4 regions of the Jeotgalicoccus huakuii genome follow, and region 1 is predicted to be linked to each of the others. Evidence: predicted binding sites of a transcription regulator. Region 1 holds the regulator's gene; each other region holds the start of a gene.
The links. The regulator LexA, encoded in region 1, represses DNA repair genes until DNA is damaged. The targets are predictions, from matches to a motif close to CGAACATATGTTCG.
Positions count from the first base shown of each region.

Region 2: a site for LexA is predicted at 2,621-2,634, ahead of recA (recombinase RecA). Genes of this name have one in related genera too.
Region 3: a site for LexA is predicted at 4,482-4,495, ahead of parE (DNA topoisomerase IV subunit B). Genes of this name have one in related genera too.
Region 4: a site for LexA is predicted at 6,707-6,720, ahead of V6E76_RS08185 (Y-family DNA polymerase). Genes of this name have one in related genera too.

Region 1 covers NZ_JAVIYN010000001.1:150,790-158,686, reverse strand. Annotated here, with positions in the region: gene V6E76_RS00675 (glutathione ABC transporter substrate-binding protein) at 1-875, opposite strand, end outside; gene V6E76_RS00670 (YneF family protein) at 1,043-1,285, opposite strand; gene tkt (transketolase) at 1,352-3,340, opposite strand; gene V6E76_RS00660 (DUF896 domain-containing protein) at 3,342-3,593, opposite strand; gene V6E76_RS00655 (hypothetical protein) at 3,685-3,987, opposite strand; gene lexA (transcriptional repressor LexA) at 4,130-4,747, shown strand; gene V6E76_RS00645 (CAP domain-containing protein) at 4,805-5,797, opposite strand; gene panC (pantoate--beta-alanine ligase) at 5,813-6,652, opposite strand; gene panB (3-methyl-2-oxobutanoate hydroxymethyltransferase) at 6,649-7,452, opposite strand; gene V6E76_RS00630 (ketopantoate reductase C-terminal domain-containing protein) at 7,529-7,897, shown strand, end outside.
Region 2 covers NZ_JAVIYN010000001.1:42,348-50,244, forward strand. Annotated here, with positions in the region: gene V6E76_RS00180 (SDR family NAD(P)-dependent oxidoreductase) at 1-228, shown strand, start outside; gene V6E76_RS00185 (DUF3388 domain-containing protein) at 225-1,046, shown strand; gene V6E76_RS00190 (helix-turn-helix domain-containing protein) at 1,062-1,931, shown strand; gene pgsA (CDP-diacylglycerol--glycerol-3-phosphate 3-phosphatidyltransferase) at 1,936-2,520, shown strand; gene recA (recombinase RecA) at 2,690-3,745, shown strand; gene rny (ribonuclease Y) at 3,915-5,465, shown strand; gene V6E76_RS00210 (nuclease-related domain-containing protein) at 5,714-6,625, shown strand; gene V6E76_RS00215 (TIGR00282 family metallophosphoesterase) at 6,847-7,605, shown strand; gene V6E76_RS00220 (ABC transporter ATP-binding protein) at 7,753-7,897, shown strand, end outside.
Region 3 covers NZ_JAVIYN010000014.1:31,060-38,956, reverse strand. Annotated here, with positions in the region: gene mscL (large conductance mechanosensitive channel protein MscL) at 283-675, opposite strand; gene acnA (aconitate hydratase AcnA) at 959-3,664, shown strand; gene plsY (glycerol-3-phosphate 1-O-acyltransferase PlsY) at 3,726-4,316, opposite strand; gene parE (DNA topoisomerase IV subunit B) at 4,520-6,502, shown strand; gene parC (DNA topoisomerase IV subunit A) at 6,489-7,897, shown strand, end outside.
Region 4 covers NZ_JAVIYN010000014.1:10,393-18,289, forward strand. Annotated here, with positions in the region: gene V6E76_RS08140 (helix-turn-helix transcriptional regulator) at 1-263, shown strand, start outside; gene V6E76_RS08145 (hypothetical protein) at 263-604, shown strand; gene V6E76_RS08150 (hypothetical protein) at 671-1,246, opposite strand; gene V6E76_RS08155 (hypothetical protein) at 1,353-2,747, opposite strand; gene V6E76_RS08160 (hypothetical protein) at 2,707-3,048, opposite strand; gene V6E76_RS08165 (hypothetical protein) at 3,084-3,911, opposite strand; gene V6E76_RS08170 (hypothetical protein) at 4,038-4,421, shown strand; gene V6E76_RS08175 (hypothetical protein) at 4,473-4,727, opposite strand; gene V6E76_RS08180 (GNAT family N-acetyltransferase) at 4,832-5,383, opposite strand; gene V6E76_RS08185 (Y-family DNA polymerase) at 5,419-6,690, opposite strand; gene V6E76_RS08190 (hypothetical protein) at 6,833-7,657, opposite strand.

The DNA of each region.
Region 1 (7,897 bases):
ATTTGAATACCACCTGTTTCTAATTCTGCAATTCTAGAACCAGTTTCAGGAATGACTCTAAACTCAACAGTTTCAAAGTAACGATCGCCACCTTGGAAGTCTTCAAAGCGCTCAAGTGTTACTGAATCACCTGCACTACGTGATACAAATTGCATGTGGTTAGTACCGTTAGGTTCAGAACCAATTACAGTACCTAAGTGCTCGCCTAAGTCACCTTTAATTTCTTCATATGCGTCACTTCCACTATCACGTGCTTCATAATACTCTTCTAAACTCATATCACTTCCAGCCGCATCTAGGGCTGCTTGATAATCACTATCGATTAATTCTTTAGGCATAATTCCCGCAGTACTATGCGCTAAGTGGCTGGCTAATGGCGCAAATGGAATTGTGGTATGTATATTGATTTCATAATCATTGACTACTTCAATCTCATCGATCATTTCATACAAGAATAAAACCGGTGAAGCAAGTGCTTCATCTCTTACCCTGTCAAACGTAGCGGCCACATCTTCAGCAGTGAAATCTTCACCACCGTGGAATGTTGTGCCTTCACGTAATTTGAAGTTCCATGTTGTTTCATCAACTTGCTCGTACTCTGTTGCGAGTCCTGGTTGTAATTCCATATTCACATCTTGATTTAATAATCTTTCATAGATATTTGTTCTTACCTGACTTGATGCAGAGTCGTTAGAACCATGTAAATCTAGAGATACGACATCCGCTAATGTACCTACTGTTAAATCACCCGTGTTTCCACCTTCAGCCCCTTCTTCACCGCTTGCTGCTTCATCTACATTTTCATCACTCGAACATGCTGATAAAATTAACAGGAAAGCGATTACAAAAAACGTCAAAAATTTTTGCTTATTCATTGCTGTTTTCCCCCTTTTGATTGATAATCTATTATATGCATGTTTATTACCAATTTTCAATATATTTGTAAAATTCACAGAAATATATTTATTATAGTGAAAGAAGCCATAAAATCCGTATAGATTTTAGGGCTTCTTTTACTCATGAGCCTATAACTCATTTTAATTTACTTTTTTGTGCCTTTTTTTGCTTGTTCAGATGATTTATTCATCATGCTCAACATCTGATTAATTTTCTTCTGAGACGGTTTTTGTCCCATTTGCATCATCATGATTCTGAGCATGTCTTCATTAATAGGAGGGTTCTTCTCCAAATAATCCATCATGTATTTTCTAGAGATCCAAAATCCTAATGCAAAACCACCAATGAGGGCTACAATTACAATTAGTATCCATATCCAAGTCGCCAAAATGCTCACCTCTTTCCCGTGTAAACCACTATTTAGTTTACAATATCAAACATGTAAATTCAATGTTTATTTGTCACGGATAATGCGAGCTAAGTTATCGACTGTGAATCCGTAACGTTCTACAACTTCACCGCCTGGTGCACTCGCACCAAAAGTATCAATCGTCAGTAGTTTTCCTTTGATGCCAACAAATCTATGCCAACCATGACTTGCAGCCATTTCAACTGCTGTACGATTTTCAATATTCGTATTTAGAACTGACTCAATATAAGCATCGTCTTGTTGTAAGAATGCTTGAACATTAGGTATAGATGCTACTTTAATATTCATGCCTTCTTCTTTAAGTTGTTTCGCCGTATTAACAGCTAAGGCCACTTCACTACCAGTGGCAAAGACAATCGCATCATCTCCACCATCATAGACGATATAGCCACCTTTTTGAACACCTTCAGATACAGCTTCACTTGAAACATCTAACACTTCGATATCTTGACGTGTTAACACCAATGCTGTTGGTGTACCTTCTGATTCCAATGCAACTTTCCATGCTTCACGTGTTTCATTGCCATCAGCTGGACGAATCACGTTTAAGTTTGGAATTGCACGTAAGCCTGCCAACTGTTCGATAGGTTCATGGGTTGGTCCATCTTCCCCTACAGCAATTGAATCATGTGTTAATACATAAGTTACAGGTAATTTCATTAAGGCACTTAAACGTACCGCTGGTTTTAAGTAATCAGAAAATACGAAGAATGTACCGCCGTATGGATAAACGCCACCGTGGGCCGCCATACCATTTAAGGCAGCCGCCATTGCAAACTCTCTCACACCAAACCAAACATTACGCCCAGCGTAATTGTCTTTTGAGTAGTCTGTTGCATCCTTAACATTTGTTTTGTTACTACCTGCTAAGTCCGCTGCACCACCGAAGAAAGTTGGGATTGATTTAGACAATGCTTGAATCATATCCCCTGAATTACCACGTGTTGCCTTTTTACTTCCTGCTTCATAAGTTGGTAGTTCATCACTGTAGCCTTCTGGAAGCTTACGGTGAATTGCATCCATAAATTGTTGATGAAGATCACTATTTTCATTCTTAAAGTTATCCACTAATGAATTCCATGCGTCTTCTTTTTCCTGACCTCGAGCAGTTAAGGTCTCTTGGAAACGTTCGTAAACACTGTCATCAGCGACGAATGTTTGTGTGTGATCTAAGCCGTATGCTTCAAATGCACCACGTCGCTCATCTTCACCAAGTGGCGCCCCGTGTGAATCTGACTTACCAGACTTCGTCGGTGCCCCGTACCCAATAACAGTTTTCACTTCAATTAATGAAGGTTGATTTGTTGTTTTAGCCTGTTCAATAGCACGGTCAATTTCATCTAAATCGTTACCGTCATTCACTCGGATATAGTCCCAGTTGTAAGCTTTGAAACGCTCAGCTACGTTCTCTGAGAAACTCTTGTCTAAATCACCATCTAAGGAAATATCATTAGAATCATAAAGGACGATTAATTTACCTAAGCCTAGGTGACCGGCTAGAGAAGCTGCCTCATGAGAGATCCCTTCCATTAAATCACCATCAGATGCAAGTACATATGTATAGTGATCAACAAGTCCATTATTATTTTCAGAGTTAAACGTTGCAGCTAAATGAGTTTCTGCCATCGCCATACCGACACTCATTGCAAAACCTTGACCTAGTGGACCAGTCGTTACCTCAACACCTTCGGTATGTTTAAATTCAGGGTGTCCTGGTGTTTTAGATTCATACTGTCTGAATTCTTTTAAGTCATCCATTTCTAGAATACCCGATAAGTGTAATAAGCTGTAAATCAACATTGAACCATGACCAGCACTTAAAACAAAGCGGTCTCTGTTGAACCAATTTACATTTTTAGGGTTGAAGTTTAAGTGCTTCTGCCATAACACATAAGCCATTGGTGCCGCACCCATAGGTAAACCGGGGTGACCTGAATTTGCCTTCTCAATTGCATCAATGCTTAAAGATCTAATGGTATTAATTGCGAGTAAATCCGTCTTATCAAATGACATATCATTTGTCTCCTTTATCACTATCATTGTTTTTTTGTGCTTTTATATCTTTGACCTTTTGAGGCGTAACATCATTACCCTCTGGATCAATGACCTTAGTACTTTCAATGTGATTTCTAAAAGAATTTCTAAAGTTTGATAGATATTCTTTTCTTAATTTAGTCAGCTCTCGCATTTCAGATTCAGAAATATTATTTTCCTTTTTCTTTCTTGCAAGTGCATTGAGCTGTTTAATCTTGTCATCATCTAACATAAGCGTCATCCTTTCTCATATAATTTACCACAAAAAGAGTGCAGAGACCAAACGGTCCTGCACTTATTTTGAGAATAAACTCACAATATATCTATTTTACACTCGAAACCTCATAATTCATGAGGTGTTCTGCCATTCGATTTGTCAAAAGACCTGTTTGAACCACACCACTCACAAGTTCTTCATCTAAGCTAACTTCACTTTCTTCAGACACCACAGCGTTCGCTTTTTGTTCGCCATCAATTTCATTTACAATTTCTGTACTCACTTTCGTTTCAGAAGAATAAACGTTCTCTCCCTCTACTTGTTCCGTATTGGTAAAACTATATAAAAGCACTAGACTCAACGTCACGGTAAACAATCCCATCAATGATTTCAGTTCTTTAATTGTCATTTACATCCTCTCCTTCGAACAAATGTTTGTATTAACAATATAACAGAACACTTGTTCTTAGTCAACATAATTGCGAACAAATGTTTGTAAGCGTACTTACAATATGGTAAAATTTAATTAACATAAGGTTGGAGGTAAAATGATGAAAGATTTAACAGAGAGACAAAAAGATATATTTCAGTTCATAAAAAGAAACGTTAACGATAAGGGGTATCCACCAAGCGTTAGAGAGATTGGGAATGCTGTCGGTTTACAATCTAGCTCAACCGTACATGGACATCTCGCTAAATTAGAAAGTAAGGGCTACATTAAACGTGATCCTACCAAACCACGTGCGATTGAAATCGTGCAAGAATCAGATGTAAATGAATCACCTGTTATTCACGTGCCTGTCCTTGGTAAGGTCACAGCTGGTTTACCGATAACTGCTGTAGAAAATGTTGAAGAATACTTCCCCCTCCCAGAACATTTTACTGCCAACCATAATAGTGAAATCTTCTTATTAAATGTTGTTGGTGATAGCATGATTGAAGCAGGTATACATGACGGTGACAGAGTCATTGTACGCAAGCAAAACATTGCACACAACGGTGAAATAATTGTTGCTATGACTGATGAAGATGAAGCAACAGTTAAACGTTTCTATAAAGAAAAAGGATACTACCGTTTACAACCTGAAAATTCTACAATGGAACCAATATTCCTTGATAATGTGAGTGTCTTAGGTAAGGTAGTTGGTTTATTTAGAGAGTTTATTTAGCAAAAACACGCAGAATCTTAAAAGAGAAGATTCTGCGTGTTTTCTGTATATCATTTATTATTGTAAAAAGTTTTCAGTATAGAAAGGCACTTGTTCCTGATCATACTCAATCCCTATGCCCACTGATGTGAACTTATCATTTAAAATATTCACTCTATGAGATGGTGAGTTTAACAGACTGTGGTGAGCGAATATTGGAGAAGTATGTCCCGTTGCAATATTTTCACCAGCATAGGTATACCTCACGTTTTCTCTTTCCAACCTTTCCTTTAGACCATTTCCATCAGGATTATCATGATCAAAGAACTTACGTTCCGCCATGTCTAAGCTGTGATAGTAAGCAACATTATCCACTTCGGCATTTCTCTCTAACATGCCATAGCCATATTCATAACGTGTAGCATTTAAGAGATAATAGTGCATGAGTTCATTATCTTCTATTGATGGATGGTTATACAGCTCACTGATATCAATAATCTCGTCCTTATGTAAGACGAGCATACCATTGGCTTGATAGCTTTCGTGAATATCATAAAAGAAGTAAACATAGTAATTTCCGACATCAAAGACATCATATTCTTCATTTTCTACTTTCAAGCGTTTCCACTGCTTTCTAACATACTCCACCGGTTCACCGTAAGTATCTCTAGCCTTTTCTCGAGTCATCTTGTCTATACTCATCTTGCCGAGTGATACGTTTGGTGAATTAGTATATCCACCAGTCAATTCTCCGTCTCTTACGAGTAACATGTGAAAAGCACCAGGCTCATTTTTAATCACAAAATCACCTTCGTACTCGGAGTTTAAAACAGTTTCCCCTTCTGTCGTTACTGTAGAACCTAAGGAATAATCAATGTTGGTTTCTTGACTACTATAAACCTTTTCAATCTTCGTCGTATCATAACTGGGTATGAAGTGGCCTTCAAACCAATGACTGAAGTAATCTTCGTTCAACCCATTTTTAAAATCATAAGATTGAATGACTGGTACGATAAAAACCACTACCAAATATAAAATTACTAATCCAAGTGCGCGTCGTATCCAATTCATTCAAACTATTCCCCTCTAAATACTGACGTATAAATTATCGATGAGACGTGCTTTAGAAAATTGTACCGCTATGAATATGATAACATCACTGTCAATTTCATCTATTTCGCCGAGGTCATTTGCTGTATAGATTGCTAAATCATCGATGCTTCCACTCGTATATTGTTCAATATGAATCTTGATTAGCGATTGAATTTTATCGACATTGGTTTCACCGTCTTTAATTTTCTGACTCGCCATCTTTAATGCTTGGTAAATGTTCGGTGCTTCTTGATATTCCGTTGCTGTTAAATTCACATTTCTTGAACTTCTTGCAAGCCCACTCTCTTCTCTTTTTGTTGGAACGTCTTGAATTTTAACTGGCACATTAAAATCTTGAACATAACGTTTAATAATCATCAGTTGCTGGCGATCCTTCTCACCGAAAAACGCCATATCTGGTTGTATAATATTAAACAACTTACTCACTACAGTGACGACACCTTCAAAATGACCCGGTCGTTTTACACCATCGAGTATATTTGCCATTGATTTAATACCTATGTTAAATTCCATTTCTCTTGGGTAAATCACCTTTTCACTTGGTGCAAAGACAAGATCCACGCCGTAGTTTTCACATAAGGCTAAGTCCCCTTTTAAATCTTTGGGATAACTTTCAAAATCTTCTTCTGGTCCAAACTGCAAAGGATTTAAAAAGATACTGACGACAACGATATCACAAGCTTCTTTGGCAGCTTGGATTAAGGCTCCGTGCCCTTCATGTAGTGCGCCCATTGTCGGAACAAGACCAACAGTCTGTCTCTTATATTCACTTAAAATTTCTCTAGTTTCGTCAATTGTTACACTGTGTTTCACGTTTCGTACACCCGTTTCTTATAAGTGGTTTCTTCATCAGGGAAAGTGCCATTTTTCACTTCATCTCGGTAGGCTCTTAAACCGGACACCGCTGGTTCTGTAAGATTACCAAATTTTTTCACAAACTTCGGTAACCTGTCTGATCCATATTGAAGTAAATCATGGTAGACAAGTACTTGTCCATCTGTGTCAACGCCTGCACCGATACCAATAGTCGGTATGCTAACTGCCTCTGTCACTTTTTTAGCTAGATCGCTCGGAATCGCTTCTAAAACCATCATTGATACACCAATTGACTCTAAAGTCTTTGCATCTTCTATTAATTGTTCAGCCTGCTTAGTATCTCCAGCCTGCATTTTAAAGCCAGTAATACCGAAATGTTGCGGCGTTAAACCTAAGTGACCACATACCGGTATGCCCGCCTTAATTAATCCTTCAATTACATCAACACGCTCTGCACCTTCTAATTTAAGCATGTTCGCATCCGATTCCTGGTATAACTTTATACCATTACTAATCGCTTGATTAACATCACCATGATAAGATCCAAAAGGCATGTCCGCAATAATATATGTGTCATTTGCCCCACGGCGTGCCGCCTTAGTATGGTGAATCATGTCAGCCAAGGTCACCTTAACAGGAGAGTCATAACCAAGCACTACCATGCCCAGTGAATCTCCAACGAGTATAATATCGACACCAGCCGCCTCACAAGACTTAGCTGAAGGATAGTCATAGGCAGTTACCATGACAATTTTGTCATCGTGCTTCATGTTGATTAAGTCCGCAGTCGATTTCATAGTTTCCCTACTTTCTGAAATTAGATATACTTAATTTTACCACATAATCACCGGAAACAAAGAACGGAGTGACCATATGAAAATAGGTATAATCGGTGCTGGCGCTGTCGGATCAATCATCGCCACCGAGCTATCAAATCTAGATGTCGAATTAAAATTAATGGCAAGATCTAACCGTGATGGATTAACTATAAAAACTGGTGAAACCGTGCAGTATCACAAGATACCAGTTTATGATATTGACACAGTCGACGACAAATTCGATTTAATATTTATTGCCTCAAAGACCCCTGCCTTAAAAGATTTACAAGATAAAATCCCGACGCTCATGCATGAAGACACTGAGATTGTGTTCGCCTTAAACGGTATGGGTTATGACAATATGTTTTCACATGGTGTGCCAGCTGTTGTATATATTAGCGGCCAACAAAAAGAAGATTACATC
Region 2 (7,897 bases), 110 kb from region 1:
TTTGCACCGTCAGGAATTTCAGTAAATGCTATAGCACCTGGTGTGGTCCGTGGTAGAATGACATTAAAGCTAAGTAAAGAAGACATAAAGTATATGTTAGAAGATTTGCCGCAAGGCCGTTTAATTGAGCCTGAAGAAGTGGCAGACCTCACTCTTTATTTAGCATCTAGTAAAGCACGAAGCATTACGGGAGAGGTTTTAAAAATCAACGGGGGATGGTTTACATGAATCCAACACAACCTGAATTTTATCCTGAACGTACAGTAGAGGTGTATTTAGAATATAAAAATTTAGATGACAGGCCAGGTTTACTGGGCGATATTCTAAGTCTTTTAGGTAATATTGGTCTTTCAATTAAAACGATTAACGGTGTTGAAGTTTCACAGCGTGCACTGTTGATTCGTACGGACGATATGTGGAAGTTAGAACGATTTAAAAACATCGTCAGACACATCCATGAGATTGAAATTATAAAGATTAGAAAACCGACCATTACTGACCGTTTGACCCTACGTCATGGCAGATTCATCAAACGTGCTGAAGAGAACAAGAATATCTTTAGTTTTACACGTGATGAAATTAGTATTGTTGTTGACTTTCTAGCGAGTTTATTTGAGATTGATGATACTTTCTTAATTGGTGTCCGCGGCATGCCAAGAGTTGGTAAGACAGAATCCGTAGTTGCGGGGAGCGTGACAGCTGGTGATAAGTGGTTGTTCTTATCGTCAACAATGTTAAAACAGACGGAAAGAACGAGTCTTCACAAACAGGAATACGACAAAGGTAACGTCTACATTATAGACGGTGCTGTCACGTCTAAATCAACAAATAATGAACATAAACGTCTGGTCAACGAAATTATAAACTACGAGGGTACGACTGTCGTCGAACATCCTGACTTACTAATGGAAGATCCTTACTTTAAACTGACTCAAGATGATTTTGATTACATTATTGAAATACGTGAGTACGAAGGTCAAGAAATTACTTATGAAAAACATAAGAAGCGTCACTGGTTTGAAAGTGACAACATGGACTTTTTCTAATTGGAGCTAAAGATTATGAAACTAGGGACTTACTTAAAAAATAAAAGGGAAAAATCCGGCATCACTTTAAGAGAGATGGAAAGTGGCTCAGGTATAAAAAAATCAGTCATCTTAATTATCGAAGCGGGTGACTTATCAAAACTCCCTGAACCGAAACATACTAAACACCTTATTAGAAAGTATGCTGATTACGTAAAACTCGATGCTGATATGCTCTTTGAGCGTTTTAGTGATGAGCTTCCGAAAGCGACAACAGATCAGCAGAAGAGAAATCAAAAAGAAGATCAGGACTTTAAATACTTAAAGAAAATTTTAATCGGTTTTATTACGATGATCCTAGTCTTGTTTGTTGTTTGGCTTGTACTTTTGCAAATCGGTTCTGAAGGTGACCTCTTTGAAACTAAACGGGTCTATGAAACAGACTCTGAAGTTATTGATGACATTGCTTCATCAAATGAAGAAGAATCGACCGAAGCACCAGAAGAAGAAGCTGAATCTGAAGAACCAGAAGGAGAAACAGCTGAAGAAGAAACAAAGGAAACAAGCGAGGAAGAAGCTGAAGAAGCGCCGACAACCGATGTGAGTTTTGTCAATCGTGAAGGTAATACTTTGATATACAATATTACGACGAGTGACACTTTTTCAGTGGAAATTTCAGGAGATGAGCCTTCTTGGGTTAGCCTAACTGATGACCTTGAAAATTCTTATCTATATGAGGAATCTGAAGGTGGCACTTTTGATATTGATCCAGAAGCGTCTGTATTAAATTTGGCACTCGGAAACTCTACGAATTTTGATGTCTCAATTGATGGTCAGCCACTCGACAATTCCTTACGTGGTGATACGGTAACAATATATTATCAATTTAACATAACGAGGGAGTGACAAAATGAATATACCTAATTGGTTGACTGTGTTTCGAGTCATCCTTATTCCAGTCTTCTTAATCTTTGCCTTAGTCGATTTCGGTTTTGGCAATACGACCTTCCTCGGTGGGGAAGTTATCCGTATTGAACAGCTCATTGCTGCTGTTACCTTTGTCGTTGCCGCATTGACTGACTTTTTAGATGGCTACTTAGCCCGTAAATGGAATCTCATTACCAACATGGGCAAATTTTTAGATCCGCTTGCCGACAAACTCCTCGTCACGACCGGTTTAATTGTCCTAGTTGAATGGCATGTTATTTCATCCTGGATTGCAGTTGTTATCATCGCACGTGAATTTGCAGTCACAGGTTTAAGACTCTTACAAATTGAGCAGGGCTACGTGTCAGCAGCAGGCCAGCTTGGTAAAGTGAAGACGGTCTTTCAAATGTTTGCACTAGTATTTTTACTTTTCGGTGATATTATGACAAGCTTCCTACCATTTTCACCAGGTATGGTATTAATGTACATTGCAGTCTTCTTTACAATCTTATCTGGAGTCGAATACTTTGTTAAAGGCCGTGCTGTTTTTAAGGCAGACCATAAATAAAAAATTGTCGATAAAAACCAACAGAAAAGTGAAGTTTAGTAATGAATCCTGGCGGTAATTAGAAAATGGTCAGCAAAAATTAAAATTTTGTATTTAAAAGCGAACATATATTCGCTTTTTTATTTTATGAGTGATATAATAAATATGAAATCACGACTGGAGGTACATTATGGACGAAAGACATAAAGCGATAGATACAGTAATTAAAAATATGGAAAAATCATTTGGTAAAGGTTCGGTAATGAAGCTAGGAGATGACGTTGGACGTAAGGTACAAACCACTTCATCAGGATCAGTCACAGTAGACAGAGCACTCGGTGTAGGCGGTTATCCTAAAGGCAGAATTATAGAAATCTACGGACCGGAATCTTCAGGTAAGACGACAGTATCCCTACACGCGATTGCAGAAGTTCAGAAAAATGGAGGCATCTGTGCCTTCATTGACGCAGAGCATGCGCTCGATCCAGAATATGCTAAGAATCTTGGTGTAGACATTGATAATTTATATATTTCACAACCAGACACAGGTGAGCAAGCACTAGAAATTACAGAAGCTTTCGTACGTAGTGGTGCTGTAGATATGGTCGTTATCGACTCTGTAGCAGCTCTAACACCTAGAGCGGAAATAGAAGGTGAGATGGGTGACTCTCACATGGGTCTTCAAGCCCGTCTGATGTCTCAGGCACTACGTAAACTTTCAGGTGCCATTTCTAAGTCAAACACAACTGCCTTATTCATCAACCAAGTTCGTGAGAAAATTGGTGTGATGTTCGGTAACCCAGAAACAACAACCGGCGGACGTGCCCTAAAATTCTATAGCTCAGTACGTCTTGAAGTCCGCCGTGCGGAAAGTCTTAAAGTCGGTCAAGATATCGTTGGTAACCGTACTAAGATTAAAGTTGTAAAAAATAAGGTTGCACCACCGTTTAAAGTGGCAGAAGTCGACATCATGTATGGTGAAGGTATTTCTCGCGTCGGTGAAGTGATTGACCTTGGTGTAGAAGAAGACATCATTGAAAAAAGTGGTGCTTGGTATTCTTACAATGGTGAAAGACTTGGCCAAGGTAAAGAGAATGCGAAGAATACACTAAAAGAAAACACTGAACTATACGAAGAAATCCAAAGAAAACTGCGCTCGGCACTCGGCTTTGGGGAAGATATTGAAGTCACTGAAGAAGAGGATGAGAAAGAAAGTACACTCTTTGATGAAGATGAATTAAAATAAGCTTATATAGCAATTTATTAAAAGTCGGCAAGCACGGGAAATGTAAATTCTCGTGCTTGCTTTTATGTAACATTATATTTAAAATTGTAATATATAATATTTTAATTCAACTCATATTATATTTAACACACTTTAGAACCGAGATAGGGAGGTGTTTATTGTGGACTTAATGAACATTCTCTTCATCCTAATTGGTATTATTCTAGGTGTTGTTATCGGATATTTTATTGTCAATAACATGTTGACGAAAAAGCAGCAACAAGCGAGAACATCAGCTGATCATATAATTTCAGAAGCAGAGAAAGAAGCTGACAATCTCAAGAAAGAAAAGCTGCTCGAAGCGAAGGAAGAAAACCAAAATCTGAAGGAAGCTTTCGATGATGATATGAATCGTCAACGCGCAGAGATGAAAGCATATGAAAACAGATTAATTCAACGAGAATCATCCTTAGATCGTAAAAGCGAAACGCTAGATAAGAAAGATGACTCGTTGGAACAAAAAGAAGCTAAAATTGAAGAAAAACAGCAGATGGTAGATGCCAAGGATGACGAGATTAATGAAAAAATTAGTCAACAAGAAACAGAATTATCCCGCATCTCCGGACTGACTCGTGATGAAGCGCGAGAAGAGTTGTTCTCTCAAGTAGAACAAGAACTGTCACATGATATGGCTGTAATGGTAAAAGAAAAGAAAGAAGCAATGACCCGCGATGTAGAAAAAGAAGCGCGTGAACTGCTTGCCCTAACGGCACAGCGTTACGCAGCAGAATATACAAGCGAGTCCACAGTGTCGGTAGTCAACCTACCAAATGATGAGATGAAAGGTCGCATCATTGGCCGCGAAGGTCGTAACATTAGAACACTTGAAACGCTGACTGGAGTCGATCTCATCATCGATGATACGCCAGAAGCAGTAATCTTATCAGGCTTTGATCCGATTCGTCGTCAAATTGCGAAAAGTGCCCTAGAAGCACTCGTAGAAGATGGCCGAATTCATCCAGGACGTATTGAAGAAATGGTTGATAAATCCCGTCGCAATATGGAAACTGAAATTCGCGACGCAGGTGAAGCTGCTGCATTTGAACTCGACATTCATAACTTACATCCAGAACTTTCTAAGCATTTAGGTAAGATGAAATATCGTCTAAGCTACGGACAAAACGTCCTCAAGCACTCAGTAGAAGTTGGATATCTTGCAGGTATCCTAGCAGCAGAACTCGGCGAAAACGTTGCACTCGCTCGCCGTGCTGGACTACTTCATGATATCGGTAAATCCATCGACCATGAACTAGAAGGATCACACGTTGAAATCGGGGCTGAACTTGCTAAACGTTACAAGGAAAAAGACACAGTTATCAACGCAATTGAATCACACCACGGTGATGCTGAACCAACAAGCGTCATTTCAATCCTTGTTGCAGCGGCAGATGCCTTATCAGCTGCCCGTCCAGGTGCAAGACGCGAAACACTCGAGAACTACGTTAAACGTTTAGAAAAACTAGAGCACATAGCAGAAAGCTATGAAGGCGTTGAAAAAACCTTTGCAATTCAGGCCGGACGCGAAATTCGTGTCATGGTAAGTCCTGAAAATATCGATGACCTTAAAGCCCATCGATTAGCAAGAGACATTAAAAAACAAGTAGAAGATGAACTACAATATCCAGGACACATAAAAGTGACAGTTGTCCGTGAGATGAGGGCCATAGAATACGCTAAATAGTATTTAGAGAATCCCCCAGACTAATTCCTAGTCTGGGGGATTTTTGTATGGTGCTTTTTACCATTTTTCAAATAAGTACTTACACTTTCGCCATTATTGTATTTGTGAGGGCTTTTAGCTGAAAAACTATATTTTCCATGTATAAATAGAAGTGAGGAAATATACAAATTGGAGGAAAAATGTTCTTAAATCATCGTAAGCAACCATTCGAACTTTTACATTATGCCGCTTTAGGAAAACGTCGAGTATTGACAGAAGAAGAACAAACCGCCTTGAGAACAAGTCATAAGGGGTTTATCAGAGAAAAGAATTACGATTTGATTTTGGATGAAACCGGCCACAGAAATATGCATATATTTCGTGATGTCTTTTTGAAAATCGGTAAAAGTTATACCCAGTTTGATAGCATCATCATCGCTGAAGATAGAATATCACTCAATGAAATCAAAAACTACAGCGGTGAATATAGATTTGAAAATGGTAATTGGTATCGAAATCAAAGGCAGATGAGTGATAACCCTTTTGTTCAAACAGTGCGAGCAAAAAACAAACTTCAGCGACTAATGACAGAGAACAACATTCAATACAATGTTGAGTCGGCCACCGTCTTTGTGAATGATGGTTTTAGGTTGATTAGTGACGACGATAAGATCTGGAAGACCACCGTGTTACGAAATTATCTTAGGTCATACTTTTCAAGTCGGGGTAGTAGTTTTGTGGGCAATCGTACAAAGAAGGCAGCTGAAATAATTAAAACTGCTATAGCTGAAAATCCCTATTTACCAGATGCTATAGATATAAAGACGTTGAAGCTGGGTCTTTATTGTGGGGTTTGTGGGCACTTTGATTTGGAGAAGGGTCAATTCCATTTTTTGTGTGCAAATTGCGGGACGAAGGAGAGTAATAGTACCCACGTTTTACGTACCTTTAGCGATTTTAAATTCCTCTTCCCTAATGAAAAAATGACTAAGAGGAAGGTGCTGCAGCTGGCGGATCATCAGTTGTCCGATACTACCATTAAACGTTATTTAGCAAAATTTTGTACTAGAGATACAAGTGTGAAAACTGCTTGTTATAAATTTAAATTTTATGATTTTGAAGAAGCTATGACGACGATAAAGGACATAAGATATAAAGATTGGGTGAAAATTGTTGAATGATGGAGGTAGTTTGTCTTTATCGGCTCGGTGTGGAACTGACAGCGGTCCGCTAGGGATTTATCGGCTCGCTGTGAAACTGACAGCGGTCCGCTAGGGATTTATCGGCTCGCTGTGAAACTGACAGCGGCCCGCTAAAGATTTATCGCACTGTTCTATCCCAAACATCGACACGGAAATCAGAAATAATGTATAATACTAGCAGTAGATAGGGTGGTTTTGATATGAGAATATTATTTATCGGAGATGTGGTCGGAAAAGTTGGCCGCCGCATGTTAAAAAATTATTTACCTGGGTTAAAAAAAGAACACGGCGCGCATTTCACAATTGTGAATGGTGAGAATGCTGCACACGGTAAGGGGATTACCGAGCGAACGTATAAGGAAATACTAAGTGCGGGTGCGGATTTTATCACGCTAGGGAATCATGCTTTCGCTAAACGTGAGGTATACGATCTCCTCAATACAGATGTGAAAATGGTAAGGCCGGCAAATTTCCCAGAAGGTACACCGGGTGAGGGGGCCAAAGTGGTCAACATCAATGGTAAGAAGCTGTTGATCGTTAATCTTCAGGCGCGTAGTTTCCTTGAGCCAATTGAAAATCCTTTTAAAGTTATCGATAAAATTCTTGATAGTCATGAATACGATCAAGCTTTCGTCGACTTCCACAGCGAAACGACGTCGGAGTCAATCGCCATGGGTTATTATTTAGATGGTCGGGTGAATGCTGTCGTTGGTACGCATACCCATGTGCAAACGAATGATGCGACCCGATTAGAAAATGGGACAGTTTACATAACGGACGTTGGTATGACTGGCTTTAAGGATGGAATTCTTGGTATTAGAAAAGATGAAGTCATCAGAAGGTTCATAACAAATTTACCTGAAAGACATGTGGTACCTGATGAAGGAAAAGGTGTCATCAGTGGCGTCATTATCGACACAGATCAAAAATCAATTAAAAATTTCAAAGTAGAAGAATAACTATGAAGGGTTCAGTTCAAATATAAACTGAACTCTTTTTCTTTATTCCAATCAAATTTAGTGAAAATTTCGTCTGTTTTATGGCATAATATAATTAATTCGGTTTTCGAAATAAGTATGTGGGATTGAAACAAGGGGTGCGTGTGTATGTTAACTGTCTACCGTTATGCAACGAAATATAAATGGCTGATTATCGTTGCTTTAGTGTTTATGTTTATTGAACTGATTGTTGAATTAATTCAGCCACTGTTTATTCAGCAAGTCATCGACCAGGGGATACTTGCCAATGATT
Region 3 (7,897 bases), on a different contig from region 1:
GTGCTGACAGCGACCCGTTAGACTAATATTGGCTCACTGTGAAGCTGACAGCGACCCGTTAGACTAATATCGGATCACTGTAGACCTGACAGCGGGCCGCAAGAGTTATATCGGCTCACTGTGAAGTTGACAGCGGGTCGCTAGACTAATATCGGCTCTCTGTGGCCCCGACAGCGGGCCGTCATTATGCCCACCACCAACAACCATCAGCCCCAAAAGCAAAAAAACCTGGCAGGAACAACCTATAAAAGGGGATCCTACCAGGCCTCAATTAGTCAAAACTTAAAGTGATGGTCCATTACCATCGTTTTTGTTGCCTTCAACGGCTTTAAGAGAGTCTCTCATTTCACGTAGTAATACAAGTTGCTCGTCTTCTGCTTCTTCTTCAACGAAGCGGTTACCAGATAGTTTGTTAACCACTTTAACGAATACGAATACTGCAGCACCGATGATGATGAAGTCGATGATTGCTTGAATGAACACACCGTAAGTAATACCCATGTAGCTCCATTCTGAAGCAAAGTCTGTGTTACCGAAAATCAACGCGATAGACGGCATGATGATGTTGGCAACGAGTGCCTCAACGATCTTACCGAAGGCAGCACCGATAACAACTGCGACTGCAAGGTCTAGAATGTTACCACGAAGCATAAAATCTTTAAATTCTTGCCACATAAAATAGCCTCCCTAGATTAAATTAAAATAAAAACAAGTGAATCGTAATAATACAGGAAAAATTATCATCAAGCAAGTTTATATTTTCAATTTTATGCTATTTTAACAAAAAATCAATGAGCAATTTACTTATAATGATTTATTATTAATGATATTATAATAAATAATAATAACTTAATTAACTGTTAGCTTATTCGTATCATTAGATTATGTTCATGCATTTACTTTATGAATATATTCAGTATACAATTAAGATGACTAAATTTAGAGGGGGCTTTTAATTATGTCAAATAACGTAAAGGAACATTCCCGCAGCACTTTATCGGTTAATGGTAAGGACTACACTTACTATAGCTTACAGTCACTCGTTGACAACGGCGCAAGTCAGTCACAAAATTTACCTTACTCAATCCGTGTGCTACTGGAATCTGTCTTACGTCAATATGACGGTAAGGTGATTACTGAAGATCACATCGAAGCATTAGCAAATTGGGACAAAGGGGATATCAAAGGGAAAGAGGTGCCTTTTAAACCTTCCCGTGTTATTCTTCAAGACTTCACTGGTGTACCAGCAGTTGTCGATTTAGCTTCATTACGTAAAGCCATGGACGATGTTGATGGGGACGTCCAAAAAATCAACCCTGAAGTACCAGTAGACCTAGTCATTGACCACTCAGTTCAAGTTGATGAATATGGTACTTTAAACGCACTTCAAAAGAACATGGAGCTTGAGTTCCAAAGAAATATGGAGCGTTATGAATTCTTACGCTGGGCAACGAAGGCATTTGATAACTATCAAGCAGTACCACCAGCAACGGGTATCGTTCACCAAGTGAACTTAGAATACCTTGCAAATGTCGTTCATAACAGAGAAGAAGAGGGTACGAACGTACTTTATCCAGATACACTTGTTGGTACAGACTCCCATACAACAATGATCAATGGTCTTGGTGTACTTGGTTGGGGTGTTGGTGGTATCGAAGCTGAAGCAGGTATGCTTGGCCAACCTTCATACTTCCCAGTACCTGAAGTAATCGGTGTACGTATGACGAATGCTTTACCTGAAGGGACAACTGCAACGGACTTAGCACTTCGCGTAACAGAATTGTTACGACAAAAAGGTGTGGTTGGTAAATTTGTAGAATTCTTCGGTGAAGGTGTTACAGCCTTACCATTAGCTGACAGAGCAACTATTGCCAACATGGCACCTGAATACGGTGCGACATGTGGCTTCTTCGCTGTAGATGAAGAAACGTTAGACTACCTTAAACTTACAGGTCGCGACACTGAACACATCGACTTAGTTAGAGCATATCTGAAAGAGAATAATTTATTCTTTGACCCTGCAGTAGAGCCAACTTACACAGATGTGGTTGAACTTGACTTATCTACAGTTGAGCCATCACTTGCGGGACCAAAACGTCCACAGGACTTAATTAATCTTTCTGATATGAAAGATGAGTATAGAAAATCTGTCACTGCTGAAAGTGGTAACCACGGTCATGGTTTAACAGAAGAAGAGTTTAACAAAACAGCAACAGTGAACTACAATGACGGTGACTCTGAAGAACTGAAAACAGGGGACTTAGTCATTGCAGCGATTACGTCTTGTACAAACACATCTAACCCATACGTTATGTTAGGTGCTGGACTCATTGCTAAAAAAGCAGTTGAGAAAGGTTTATCTGTACCGAAGTACGTAAAAACTTCACTGGCACCTGGTTCAAAAGTTGTTACAGGTTACCTAGCTGATTCAGGCTTACAACCTTACCTTGATCAACTCGGTTTCACACACGTTGGTTACGGTTGTACAACATGTATCGGTAACTCAGGTCCATTACGCCCAGAAGTGACTGAAACGATTGTAGATAACGACATGCTCGTTTCATCAGTACTATCTGGTAACCGTAACTTCGAAGGTCGTATTCACCCGCTTGTTAAAGCGAACTACCTAGCATCACCACAACTCGTTGTTGCTTATGCTTTAGCAGGTACAGTAGATATCGATCTTAGAAATGACCCAATCGGACAAGATAAAGAAGGTAATGACGTATACATGAAAGATATCTGGCCGTCAATTCAAGAGGTTAGAGATACTGTAATGTCTACGGTCACACCTGAACTATTTAGAAAAGAATACGAAACTGTATTTGATTCAAATGAAACATGGAATGAAATTGATGTAACAGATGCACCATTATACGATTTTGCAGATGAATCGACTTACATTCAAAACCCTTCATTCTTCCAAAAATTATCCAAAGAAGCGGGTACAATTGAGCCGTTAAACGGCCTACGTGTACTTGGTAAATTCGGGGATTCAGTCACAACGGACCACATCTCACCAGCCGGTGCAATCGGTAAAGATACACCAGCAGGGCAGTGGTTAATTGAACAAGGCGTATCACCTAGAGACTTTAACTCTTATGGTTCACGTCGTGGTAACCATGAAGTGATGGTACGTGGTACATTCGCGAACATCCGTATTAGAAACCAAATTGCACCAGGTACAGAAGGTGGCTATACAACTTACTGGCCAACAGGTGAAGTGATGAGTATCTATGATGCATCACAAAACTACCAAAAAAATGGTACAGGCCTTGTAGTCATCGCTGGTGACGATTACGGAATGGGTTCAAGTCGTGACTGGGCAGCTAAAGGTACAAACCTACTAGGCGTTAAAGCAGTTATCGCGGCAAGCTACGAACGTATTCACCGTTCAAACCTAGTGATGATGGGTGTACTCCCTCTACAGTTTGTCAACGGAGAAAATGCTGAAGATCACGGCTTAGATGGTTCTGAAACATTTGATATCAATATTGATGAATCCGTTACAGCTGGAGAAATCATCGATGTTGTCGCAACGAAAGAAAACGGCGACAAAGTGACGTTCAAAGCAAAAGTACGCTTTGACTCTGAAGTAGAAGCAGATTACTACCGTCATGGTGGTATCCTACAGCTTGTACTACGTAACAAAATCGCATCGTAAGTAAAGAGAGGCATAAATTAAGTCCATCAGAACTTATTGTTCTGATGGACTTATCTTTCTTTTACATAAATGTAATCTTCGGTTCAGTTTTACTTTTAATACGTTTCATATTGGGTATATGCTTAACTATGACAACGATGCCGAGGATGATACCAAAGATGATCATAAACCAATCTGAGGTAAACATGACACCAATTAATAAGGCGAGTGCTGCAAATACACTCGATAGGGAAACGTATTTCGATAGTTTTAAGGTAATTAAAAATGTTGATACTAACACTATAAACAGAATTGGGTTCGCAGCAAGTATGGCACCACCACCCGTTGCAACAGCTTTCCCACCTTTGAATTTTAAAAAGATAGAATAGACGTGTCCGAGTGCTGCAACGACACCGTAAATCACGACAGGAAAGTCACCAGTCACATCGACGAGCATGGCGACCCAAACTGGAATCGCACCTTTTAAAATATCGAGAATAAGGACGACAATTCCTGCCTTTTTTCCGAGGATGCGAAAGGTATTCGTTGTACCCACATTACCGCTGCCATGTTGTCTTAAATCAATGTTGTAAAATAATTTACTGATAATTAGACTGAACGGAATTGACCCAAACAGGTAGGAAAAGATTAATAAAATAAGAACTGTATACAATAGATTATCCCCTTTTTATTATCAGGTACTAACAGTTTACCATATATCTTTAAATTATCACATAATTATATAAAGTTACCATTAATATCATTATGTAAACTAATGACAAAACATTCTTGCAAAATGTTTGGATTTACGTAAAAATAGATAAGTAGATTAATTTAACGAACATACGTTTGTATTGTTTGTAGGAGGATACAGACTTGGCTAAAGAAACCGGATATAATGATGAATCCATACAAATACTAGAGGGACTAGAAGCAGTAAGAAAACGTCCGGGTATGTACATCGGTTCAACCGATACGAGAGGACTACATCACCTGGTATATGAGATTACGGACAATGCTGTTGATGAGATTATTAACGGCTACGGTGATGAAATCAATATTACAATCAATAAGGACGAAAGCATTACAGTTAGAGACAATGGCCGTGGGATACCAACAGGTATGCATGCTAGCGGTGTACCGACTGCTGAGGTCATATTTACGGTACTACACGCCGGCGGGAAGTTCTCTTCAGGCTCCTATAAGTCGTCAGGGGGACTACATGGTGTAGGGTCTTCTGTTGTAAATGCGCTCAGTGAACACTTAAAACTCCGTTCATTTAGAAACGGTAAAATATATGAGATTACTTTTAAAGATGGCGGCAAGGTCGACACGCCCTTAAAAGAAGTCGGTAAGACAAAAGAGACAGGGACAGAAGTCACTTTTAAAGCAGATCCTGAAATCTTTAAACAGACGATCGCCTTTAACTTCGAAACGATTGTTGAAAGAATGCGTGAGTCTGCCTTCTTAACTCGTGGGCTTAAAATTACCATTAATGATAAAAGAACTGATGAAGAAGAAATATTCCAATATGATGATGGTCTGAAATCATTCATTAGCTTCTTAAATGAAGGTAAGGATGACATTGGTGAAATCGTCATGTTTGAAGGGACTTATAATGAAATGGTCGCAGAAGTTGCCTTTCAGTTTAACGACCAATACTCTGAAACAATCTTCTCCTTTGTCAATAACGTCCGTACTAAAGACGGCGGTACCCATGAGGTCGGTTTTAAGACCGGTTTCACTCGAGTCTTTAATGAATATGCCCGTAAAATTGGTGAGTTAAAAGATAAGGATAAGAACCTAGAAGGCTCTGACATTAGAGAAGGTCTAACAGCCGTCATTTCGATTAAACTCCCAGAACACCTCCTACAATTTGAAGGACAAACGAAAGGGAAGCTTGGTACGAGTGAGGCGAGAAACTTACTGGAGACACTCCTTACAGATCAACTCCCATACTTCTTAGAAGAGAACGGGGCCTTATCGACTCAACTTGTTAAAAAGGCAATTAAGGCAAGACAGGTGAGAGAGGCTGCCAGAAAGGCACGTGAGGATGCGCGTAGTGGTAAAAAGAACAAGAGTAAGGATACTTTACTATCTGGTAAGTTGACACCCGCACAAAGTAAGAACGCTAAGAAAAATGAATTGTTCTTAGTTGAGGGTGACTCTGCAGGTGGCTCAGCCAAACAAGGTCGTGACCGCCGTTTCCAGGCGATCTTGCCGCTACGTGGTAAGGTCATTAATACTGAAAAGGCGAAATTTGAAGATATCTTCAAAAATGAAGAAATTAATACGATTATCCATACGATTGGTGCGGGTGTCGGTAATGATTTTAAAGTAGAGGACTCAAACTACGACAAGATTATTATTATGACCGATGCAGATACGGACGGTGCGCACATCCAAGTCTTACTCCTCACTTTCTTCTTTAATTACATGAGACCACTGTTTGAAGCAGGTAAGATTTACATTGCCTTACCACCACTCTTTAAGTTAGAGAAGAAGGGTAAGAAAAAAGATGTCCAATACGTGTGGACTGAAGATGAACTAGAAGTAGCTCAAAGAGAGATGGGTTCAAATGTTGAACTCCAGCGCTATAAAGGTCTCGGTGAGATGATGGCTGAACAGCTATGGGAAACGACTATGAATCCAGAGACACGTACTTTAATTCAAGTGCGCATTGAAGATGAAGCCCTGTCACTTAAACGTGTGACGACACTGATGGGCGATAATGTAGAAATCAGACGTAAATGGATCGATTCAAACGTCTCCTTCACCTTAGAAGAAGGTACAAGTATCTTAGATAATCAAGATGTAGAAAAATTAGCAGAAAGTGATGAAGACTATGGCAGAGCATAATCCATTACAACAATTAAAGCTAGAAGATGTTATTGGCGACCGCTTCGGACGCTATAGTAAGTACGTCATTCAAGACCGAGCCATTCCAGATGTAAGAGATGGCCTAAAACCGGTACAAAGACGCATTCTTTACGCGATGTATAAAGAAGGAAACACTTTCGATAAAAACTATCGTAAGAGTGCGAAGACTGTCGGTAATGTTATTGGTAATTATCACCCACATGGTGAGAGCTCGATTTATGATGCCATGGTCCGCCTTGGCCAAGACTGGAAGATGCGTGAAGAGTTAATTCTGATCCACGGTAACAAGGGGAGCGTCGACGGTGACCCTGCAGCAGCCATGCGTTATACAGAAGCAAAGCTTGCTGAGATATCTGGAGAGCTCTTAAAAGATTTAAATAAGAACACAGTGCCTTTTATCGATAACTTTGATGATACAGAAAAAGAACCTGCAGTCTTACCGGCGAAGTTTCCAAACTTACTCGTCAATGGTGCAACAGGGATCTCAGCGGGTTATGCAACAGATATTCCACCGCACAACTTAGCCGAAGTCATCGATGCGACCTTAAAAGTCATCGATAAGCCTTCAGCAACAATTGATGAGCTCATGGAATTTGTTAAGGGACCAGACTTCCCAACAGGTGCCATTATTCAAGGTAAGAATGAGCTGAAAAAAGCTTATACAACTGGTAAGGGACGAGTCGTCGTTCGCAGTGTGGTCAATAAGGAAGAAACAAGAGGCAATAAGGTACTGATTGTCATCACTGAAATTCCTTTTGAAGTGAACAAGGCGAACTTGGTTAAAAAGATGGATGAAATCCGTGCGGACCGAAAAGTGGACGGTATTATTGAAGTCCGTGATGAGACGGACCGTGAAGGTCTAAGAATCGTCATTGAAGCGAGAAAAGATGCCAATATCGATGCGATTATCAATTATCTCTATAAGAAGACGGATCTACAAGTCTCATATAACTTTAATATGGTGGCAATATCCGACCGTGCACCTAAGTTGATGGGCTTAAAAGATATTTTAGAAGCTTATATCCGTCACCAAGAAATCGTCATTACCAACCGCTCGAAATATGAGCTCGAACATGCTCAAAAACGCATGCATATTATCGAAGGCTTAATCAAGGCGCTATCAATTTTAGATGAAGTCATTAAAACGATTCGTGAATCTGAGAATAAGAGAAACGCCAAAGAGAACTTAATTGAACGCTATAGTTTTACAGAAGCTCAAGCTGAAGCGATTGTCATGCTCCAACTTTATCGTTTAACGAATACGGACGTTGTAGAGCTTGAAACGGAGCAAAACGAATTAGAGTTTCAAATCAATCAATTAAATGAAATTTTAAATGATCCAAAGAAACTAAAAAGTGTGATCAAATCTGAACT
Region 4 (7,897 bases), on a different contig from region 1:
TTTCCTTAATGTATGCGACGGATATCTTTAGAGATTTGACTGAAAGTCAGCAAGAAGTGATGCAGTATTATCTAACGGGTATGAGTCAAAAGGATATTGCAGCAAAGACAAATAAGTCTGTGGCGACAATTTCTAAACATGTCCAACTGTCACGGGTGAAACAATTAACTGAGATTATTGATTATGTAAAATCTACCTATTCACTTAACTCAGAAGCGCTTGTAGATCAGCTCCGTGATATAATCGGGTCAGGAGGAAAATAATGGTACTATTAATTATGATTGGTATTACTCTGTATATAATTAGCGGTGGCTTGATAAAAATCATCCTGGAGATTTTATCAGGTGAGAAAAATACAGAAACCGACCGTATTGGAATGACGATCGGCTACTGTGAAAGATTATTAACGATTGCATTTGTGATGTTGAATCAATATACAGCCTTAGGACTCTTAGTTGCGGCTAAATCTATTCTCCGCTTCTCTGGGGATAAATCCAGCGAGTCTGTTAGAAAAGAAAGTGAATATGTTTTAGTTGGGACAATGTTGTCGCTGGTCTTTGGTATAGTGAATGGATTGATTTTTATGTTTGCTTTTAAGATTTAAATTGATATCAACCTGATTATATAAGTTAAATACAGACCAAGGCTCTTATATGATTGAGACATTAGTTTAGGACTTAATCCAGTCTCTATCCATATTTAATTCTTTACTGTCCCATCCATCTTGTATCTCGAAAATTTTAGATTCTACTTTCTTATTTTTTGAAGTATAGTATGTTAAATATATAGAATCAAATTTAGCATTCATGTCAGTCTTGTTAAAGATATAATATACTTCATATTGTTGTATAGATTCTGGAGGTAGATTAAATGAATACGAACCATTATTACCTAGATATATAATCTCTGACCCTTTTTCAATGTAATTACTTTGAGTTGCTATATCTACTTCCTCAGTAGAGTTGTAAAGAGCCAAATTAACATTTCTTATAATTTGATTAACTTCTTTATTATTGTGAATCTCTAGCCAAAGTGGGATTGTTAATTGGTTTTTTCTTTCCTTAAACGATGCTAACTTCCCATCATGTTTACTATACACGTGTTTATAATATACAGATATTTCACCTCTCCGTTTTAAATATCTGTATATTAATTGTTGTAAAAAGTATATTAATACTGCGCTAACTAAGGTAACTATTGCTCCAAACCCAACATACGTTAATTGAAACAGATTTTCCTCACTCATACATACTTTCCCCTCTTCATAAAGATTTTTGAGATTAAATACAATGGCTACATTAACCACAATATTTAGGCTCTTCTCAATTATTCACTTTGCTAATTAATTAGTATTAACTGATTAAATATTGATTAATCAGTGACCTCATTCTGTACTTAAATATTTCATCTTTCGATTTTTCTATCTTTTCTTCAAAGAAATCCACTGCATCTTTTTTAATGTCTCTACGTTTGTCACTTAGCTGATTAATAGCACTTAATAACAAATGACAATATGTCCAATGTTCTTCTTTGATTTCTCCATAGGGAAGAGGAAAATACCATTCGTTATTTTTCAAATTACTTAAAAACTTTTGTTCTTCATCTTTATACTCGTAATAAATGAGTAATCTATGAAGATCTTTCAGATTTTCAAACACATCAATTCTATTTAATAATCCTTTGTCCCTATTCATTATTAATTTCTCTGTTATTTTTTGATTATATTTTTTCAAATACTGATAATTTAAATTATCCAAGACATTAACAATAAATTTAGATTGTTTTACTAACAAAATATTATGAGGTAACACCTCATAATAATCTATGAAATTTGTCTTATTAAATATCCAATCCACTATGTCACATGCATCGTGTTTAAAGTCTAATTTAGTTTGTTCAGCAATATAAGCTAATTCGTCTAATCGTTTTAAAAAACTATGTAGTGAAATATATCCTTCACCTCTGTCAGTGTACGAAGTGATATCAGTTATCTCTTTCATTAATTCTTTTTCCGACATAAATAATGGAATTTTTTCAAAATTATTAGCTTCAACCTGTTTTTTCACTTTCACTAATTTTTCCTCTCTAATTTCTCCTGTCATAAACCAACTTAGTAAAATCGATGTGAGGTTTTTCATCATATCATTATTTAGTTTATTTCCAATAATATAACTGTTTATATATTCAAATCTATTCTCCGGTTTTTCATAATGCCTCTTTGCTGATTTTCTCATGCTCTCCTTCTCAATTTTGTCTATTTTTACTAATTCTTTCTTGTGCTCAACCACAAATAATATGACTGCACCACATATTAAATATAAATCTTGCTTGTTAAATTTATGACTATATTCAATGTCACTATTTTTCGTTTCTATTTCATCTATAAAGTATTTAACTTTTTCCATTGTCCGTAAATTTGTCTTTGAATTCTCGTGATAAATTGGTTTAATACTATTCCATATTTCATTTCCTAGTATATTCTCAGGCGCTCCATTAGAATATGATGTGATCTCGTATATTCTATCAATAGATTTTTCTGAATACGCATTAAAAATATCCTTTTCATTCTCTGGTAAATTATCAATAGATGAGACTAATATAACTCTTATAGATTTACCACTGGTTAAATAATCTACTAATCCTAATACCTCTTTAATATCTAAGCTCTCGGTTCTTCTTTCCAGATCATCAAATATTATTATTCTTTTATTTCCCTCTAAATTTTTTTGTATTTTTTTTAAGTACATCTTTTACTATAGGAACTGAGATACTAAAACCAAATTGAGAGTACTTTAAGTCTCCAGCAATGTTTAATAATTTCTCTGTATTCCCCCTAAACTTTGAAACGATTTGATAGTATATTTCTTCATATACGTCATTAATTTCTTTCTTACCAAATAGTGAAATATATATATAGTGTTCATTCTCTTTAACCGCTTCCAAAATATGCTTAGTTTTACCAATTCCCCATGATCCGTTAAATAGTACTTTTTTGTATGGAAGTGAATCTAAATCATCTAACATTTCTTTAATCTTACTAGCTTCCATTTTTTTATTTCTCCTTTTTTACAAGTTAAATCTATCTATTGATATTCCCATAGTATTTTCTGCCATTCATTTTGTGCTTCTTGGTCACCGGAGACTTCGAAGTCTTTGTCCGTTGGAATTCCACCATCTTTTGTCCCATCATCTGCGTACTCACCGAAACCTGCTGAAAATGCCATATTTTCTTTAGGTGCGATTAACTCGTATACAACACCATTATCTACAAGAATATATTTATGAATGTTAGTTTCTGGTACAGCTATATTACTATATCCTTCAGCAGTCCCTGGAACTCTGTCTAAGTCGTCCGTACCAACTATACCGCTTGATGGTTGATAGAATGCGACGCCTCCAATTATATGCATATCAAAATGGTCAAAACCTGGATTATTAAAATCTTGAACTTGTGCCTCTCCATCTGGTGTATTTGCATACCAATCGCCCGATCCTGCAGCACCATGTGTAAAGAAGAATGGAGTAACAGCCATACCACCTATTTCTGCACGTTCCACTGCCCAGTTGTAAAATTCATCATTCATTGCCTGTTTTTCTTCCTCACTGAATTCATGAGCGGTAAATTCTGGAGTCTCTGCGACTTCACCATTATTTTCTTCGACCTCAGTTTCTGTTTCAGATTCAGTCGGTTCTTCTTCTACTTGTTCTACCTCTTCGTTTTCTTCTGTAGCTTCTGATTCTGTTGATGCTTTTTCCTCAGCTATGTCTGTCTCTTGATCAGCAACTTCGTCATCTTCAACTTCTTGAGTATTTTCTTCAGAGTTCACAGCTTCCTGATCTTCTGTACCTTCATTTTCTCCACTACATGCAGCAAGCATAAGCACAACAACTAGACTTCCTATACGCTTCATTACCTTGTTTGCCTCCATTTTCTTTACTGTTTTCCTATCCCGAAATAGGGTATTTGTATATAAAAATCACGTTATTAATTATTAGCCTAAACTACTATTAATAAACTTTTAATAGGATGATGTTATATGAATAAATACTTAAGGATAATAGTACTAATTTTGGCAACTGGTGTTATCATTCTCGACTTCTACTCTAGTGTACTGCCTATAAATTTAAATAGGTCTTTCGTTCTCGTAATTATTTTAGGATTAATTGGACTGTCGATTTTTGTAAGTTCTCGTCAGACTGAGTATGAAGGCTTAAAAGAAACTTATAAATTCCAAATAAATTCTACTTTCTATGTTTTAGTATTAGTAGTTATATTAAATATCGTATCCCCTGGTGGTAGTGAGAGTGTTTTTAGAATCAATAATATAGTCTTTTGGATTTTAATTTTACTTTCTTTTGCAGATGCATATAAAACTAAACAGCGATTAAATAATTATGACTCTGAAAATATAAAGACCTGACTTTCAATACTGAAAATCAGGTCTTATTACATATAATCATCTAGCCTAGTTTTATAAAAATAGTATTCTTACTAGGAATATTCCAATAATATTAATCCCTATCGTAAAGAGACTTAATTTTTTAGCGCTTCCCTCACCTGTTTTGCTGATGAGTAAAATTACGACACTTAAAAGTGCTAAAACGATTGCGTTGTAGAATGGTAAGCCTAATGGTGATAGGTAAATATTATTTGGTTGATTGGCTGCAAATGTAGTAATCAAATATATTAAATTGATGATAGATAATATCAATATCGTAATCCGCATATCATCACTTCCTTACTGTCCCTCTATCTCTTATAATTACCTTTCCGGTCTTTATTAAACCTAAAGAGGATAAAATAGAAGAAGGGGGTCAACTTTTTAAATTCTTAAACATGAGTAAAATCATAGTACATTAAAAAACCTTGGCTATCTGGGTCTTCTGATAACTCTAGGAAACCATTTTTCTCGTAAAACTCTTTTAATCTTTTCGACTCATTTAACTTATTCTCTTTTTCCGACTCATATGCTGAGGCTTGTAGGATAATACAACCCATATCAGCAATCTTACCCCACTTTAATATTTCTTTTAATATTTGCGAACCAATAACTTTATTTCTGTGATTTTTGTTGACATTCATCATACCAATTACCATTAAAGATCCCCAGTTCATTCCTTCAATTTCAAAATCATTATCATCAATTTGTGGCTTAAGATACTCATATATACTTAATGCATCATTTACAGAATCAAACACATCAAATAAATTCGTCTCAGTCAAGTTGTATATATTCATTATAGATACTGTAAAGAACCCTATATCTTCATATGTGTCATCATCATTATAGCTTCTAATCTTTCCTTTACCTTCAATAATTTTTAAATCTGTATTGACCTGTGTATTTAATTCCATAGATACATAAGTGTAATCATCTTTCATATGTACACTCTCCTTCAATTTTTTAAATTGTCCCTCTACCTTTTATGCCCCGCTATCAAACCTTCTCTCAATTTTAAGGTAGAGGCTTCTGTACAGCTAATCGCCCGCATAATAGACAGTTGTCCATATTTTTCTTTTAGAGCGTCTATTGTCTTCATTAGGGCTTCTTCTCTTAATAATTTGTCTGGGTCTTGAAAGAGTGAAATCTGCTTGGCACTGTCTGGTATAAAGTTCGATAGTGAGACTGAGATGGTTCTGTAAAGTTCATAGGGATCGGCGATTCTGTTGATGTGTTTCCAAACCAATTTCATAATATCCATTTCATTGTTAGATCCTTCTTTAATGGTAAATTGCTTTCTATATATATGACCGTCTTTGGTACCGAGTGTAAAAGCGACGGTTCTTGCAAGTTGTTTCATCAAACGCATTCTATGGACGACTTCATCGATATGTTCAAATAAAACTACATAGGTTTCTTCGAATTGGTAATCTCTCATAAGTATTTGGCTCTTCGCAATGGATGGTGAATGGACGACGTGCTTGTTGCTAATCTGACTAAAATCAATGCCGTTAGCATGTAAGTGCCAGTCTACACCAACAATACCGAAGTCTCTTTTTAAATGAGTATGGGGATATTTTGCTAAGTCTCCTATAGAAAATATGCCACGTTGGTTGAGTTTCTTTTCACTTCTGTGGTTAATGCCCCAAAACTTACTCAGTGGTTTAATATTCCATAGTTTGTCTGGAACATCTTGATAACGCCATTCTGTGATACCGTCCGGCATGTGCTTGGCTTCAATATCTAAGGCAACTTTACTGAGCAACATGTTATCTCCGATACCAATGGCAGAACCAATCTTTGTCTTTTCATAGATTTCATCTTTTATAAGTTTAGCAAGTGCTTTTGGACTATCTGCAAAGAGTTTGTAGCTGTGTGTGACGTCCATAAAGAACTCATCAACTGAATACTGATGAAAATCTTCTGGCGCAACGTATTTCAAAGCAATTTCTGTAATGCGTTTGGTGTAATCTAGATATATTTTCATAGATGGATTGATGATATAAATATCGCTTCTTGAAGGAATTTCAAATAATCTAGATCCTGTTTTAATGCCAATCTTTTTTAATTCTGGAGTTGCTGCGAGTACAACAGAACCAATACTTTTCGTATCTCCGACGACGGCGAGTTTTACCTTCATAGGATCTAAGCCTTTTAATATACAAGATACACTGGCGAAGAAGCTTTTTAAATCTACACAGAAGATATGACGCTGTGGACATAGATTATAGTTATATAATTGATACATTTAGATCCTCCTAAATCGAACATATGTTCTATTTTAGCATGAATCTAAATTTATTGTTGAGTTATAACACTTATATTTTTTTAGAAAATTGATTCTAAGAAACATATAAAGCAGAGATTTTTTATAGTAAAAAAAAGATGCATTAATCTGCATCTTCTAATCCAAACAAATCTTCTGGAGTAAGTTTTCTATCTATGATTCTGTATAAAAGTATTTCATCCTCTGTAAGTAAACCACTATAAATGTCTTTAATAGTTGTTTGTAATTTCGGTCTACCATAAAAATATTCCATTGAGTTTTTAACAAGCATGGTCGATATATTAAGAGGGCCTTGGAATTGATGAACCCATCCCTTAGTACCTTCATCAGTCATTCTTTCTAACAATTCATTGTATTTGTACAGTTTTTTAATTGAATTTTCCGTTCCATCTTTAGTATTAGAAAATATATCTGTTTCTTTAATGGCTTTGTCAGTTGCGTTTAGAAAAATCACTTTGTTTTCATCATTACATTTAATGTAATAAGCTTTAATATCATCATCATTCATATGATGTAACCCAAATTGACCTCTAAAGTTATTGAATTTAAGGGCTAGTTCATTTTTAGCCTGATTTTTTATTTTTCGCATAGCTGATGCATTAAAGTGTTCCAAAGCATTTATATTGTTTGTATTTTTATTTTTTATAATTTCAACATAAAGATCTTCTTTCAGTCTTATTAGCTCGAAAAACTTCTGCATTTCAAGGCTTTCCTTGTTACTTTCATTTGTCTTAGAAAATTCATCTGTGTGTTTTTGCATTTCTTCACGTTGTTCTTCTAAAGCTTTTCTGTTAAGTTTTAAATCTTCTCTTTGCAAAGAAAGATCAATGTTTTGTAAAATTGCTGTAGATATTAACATAATAAACGCTGCAAATGATGTATACATCTCAGTAGGAAATCCTTCTATTGTAAACACACCAATAAGCAAGACAATTATTGAGAGAACGATACCAATAATAAGTATCCACCACTTACCTACCCTTTTATAAAAAACAACTTTTTCATTTTCCTTATTCAGTTGTTAACACCTCCAAACAATTAATACCTATAACATACCATAATAGATACATATAAATAATGATGGTGAATTTTAACTCCGATTAAAAAACCACCAAACGCTCTTCCCAGCGTTTGGTGGTTCGTGTGAAGTCATGTACACTATTTTTGT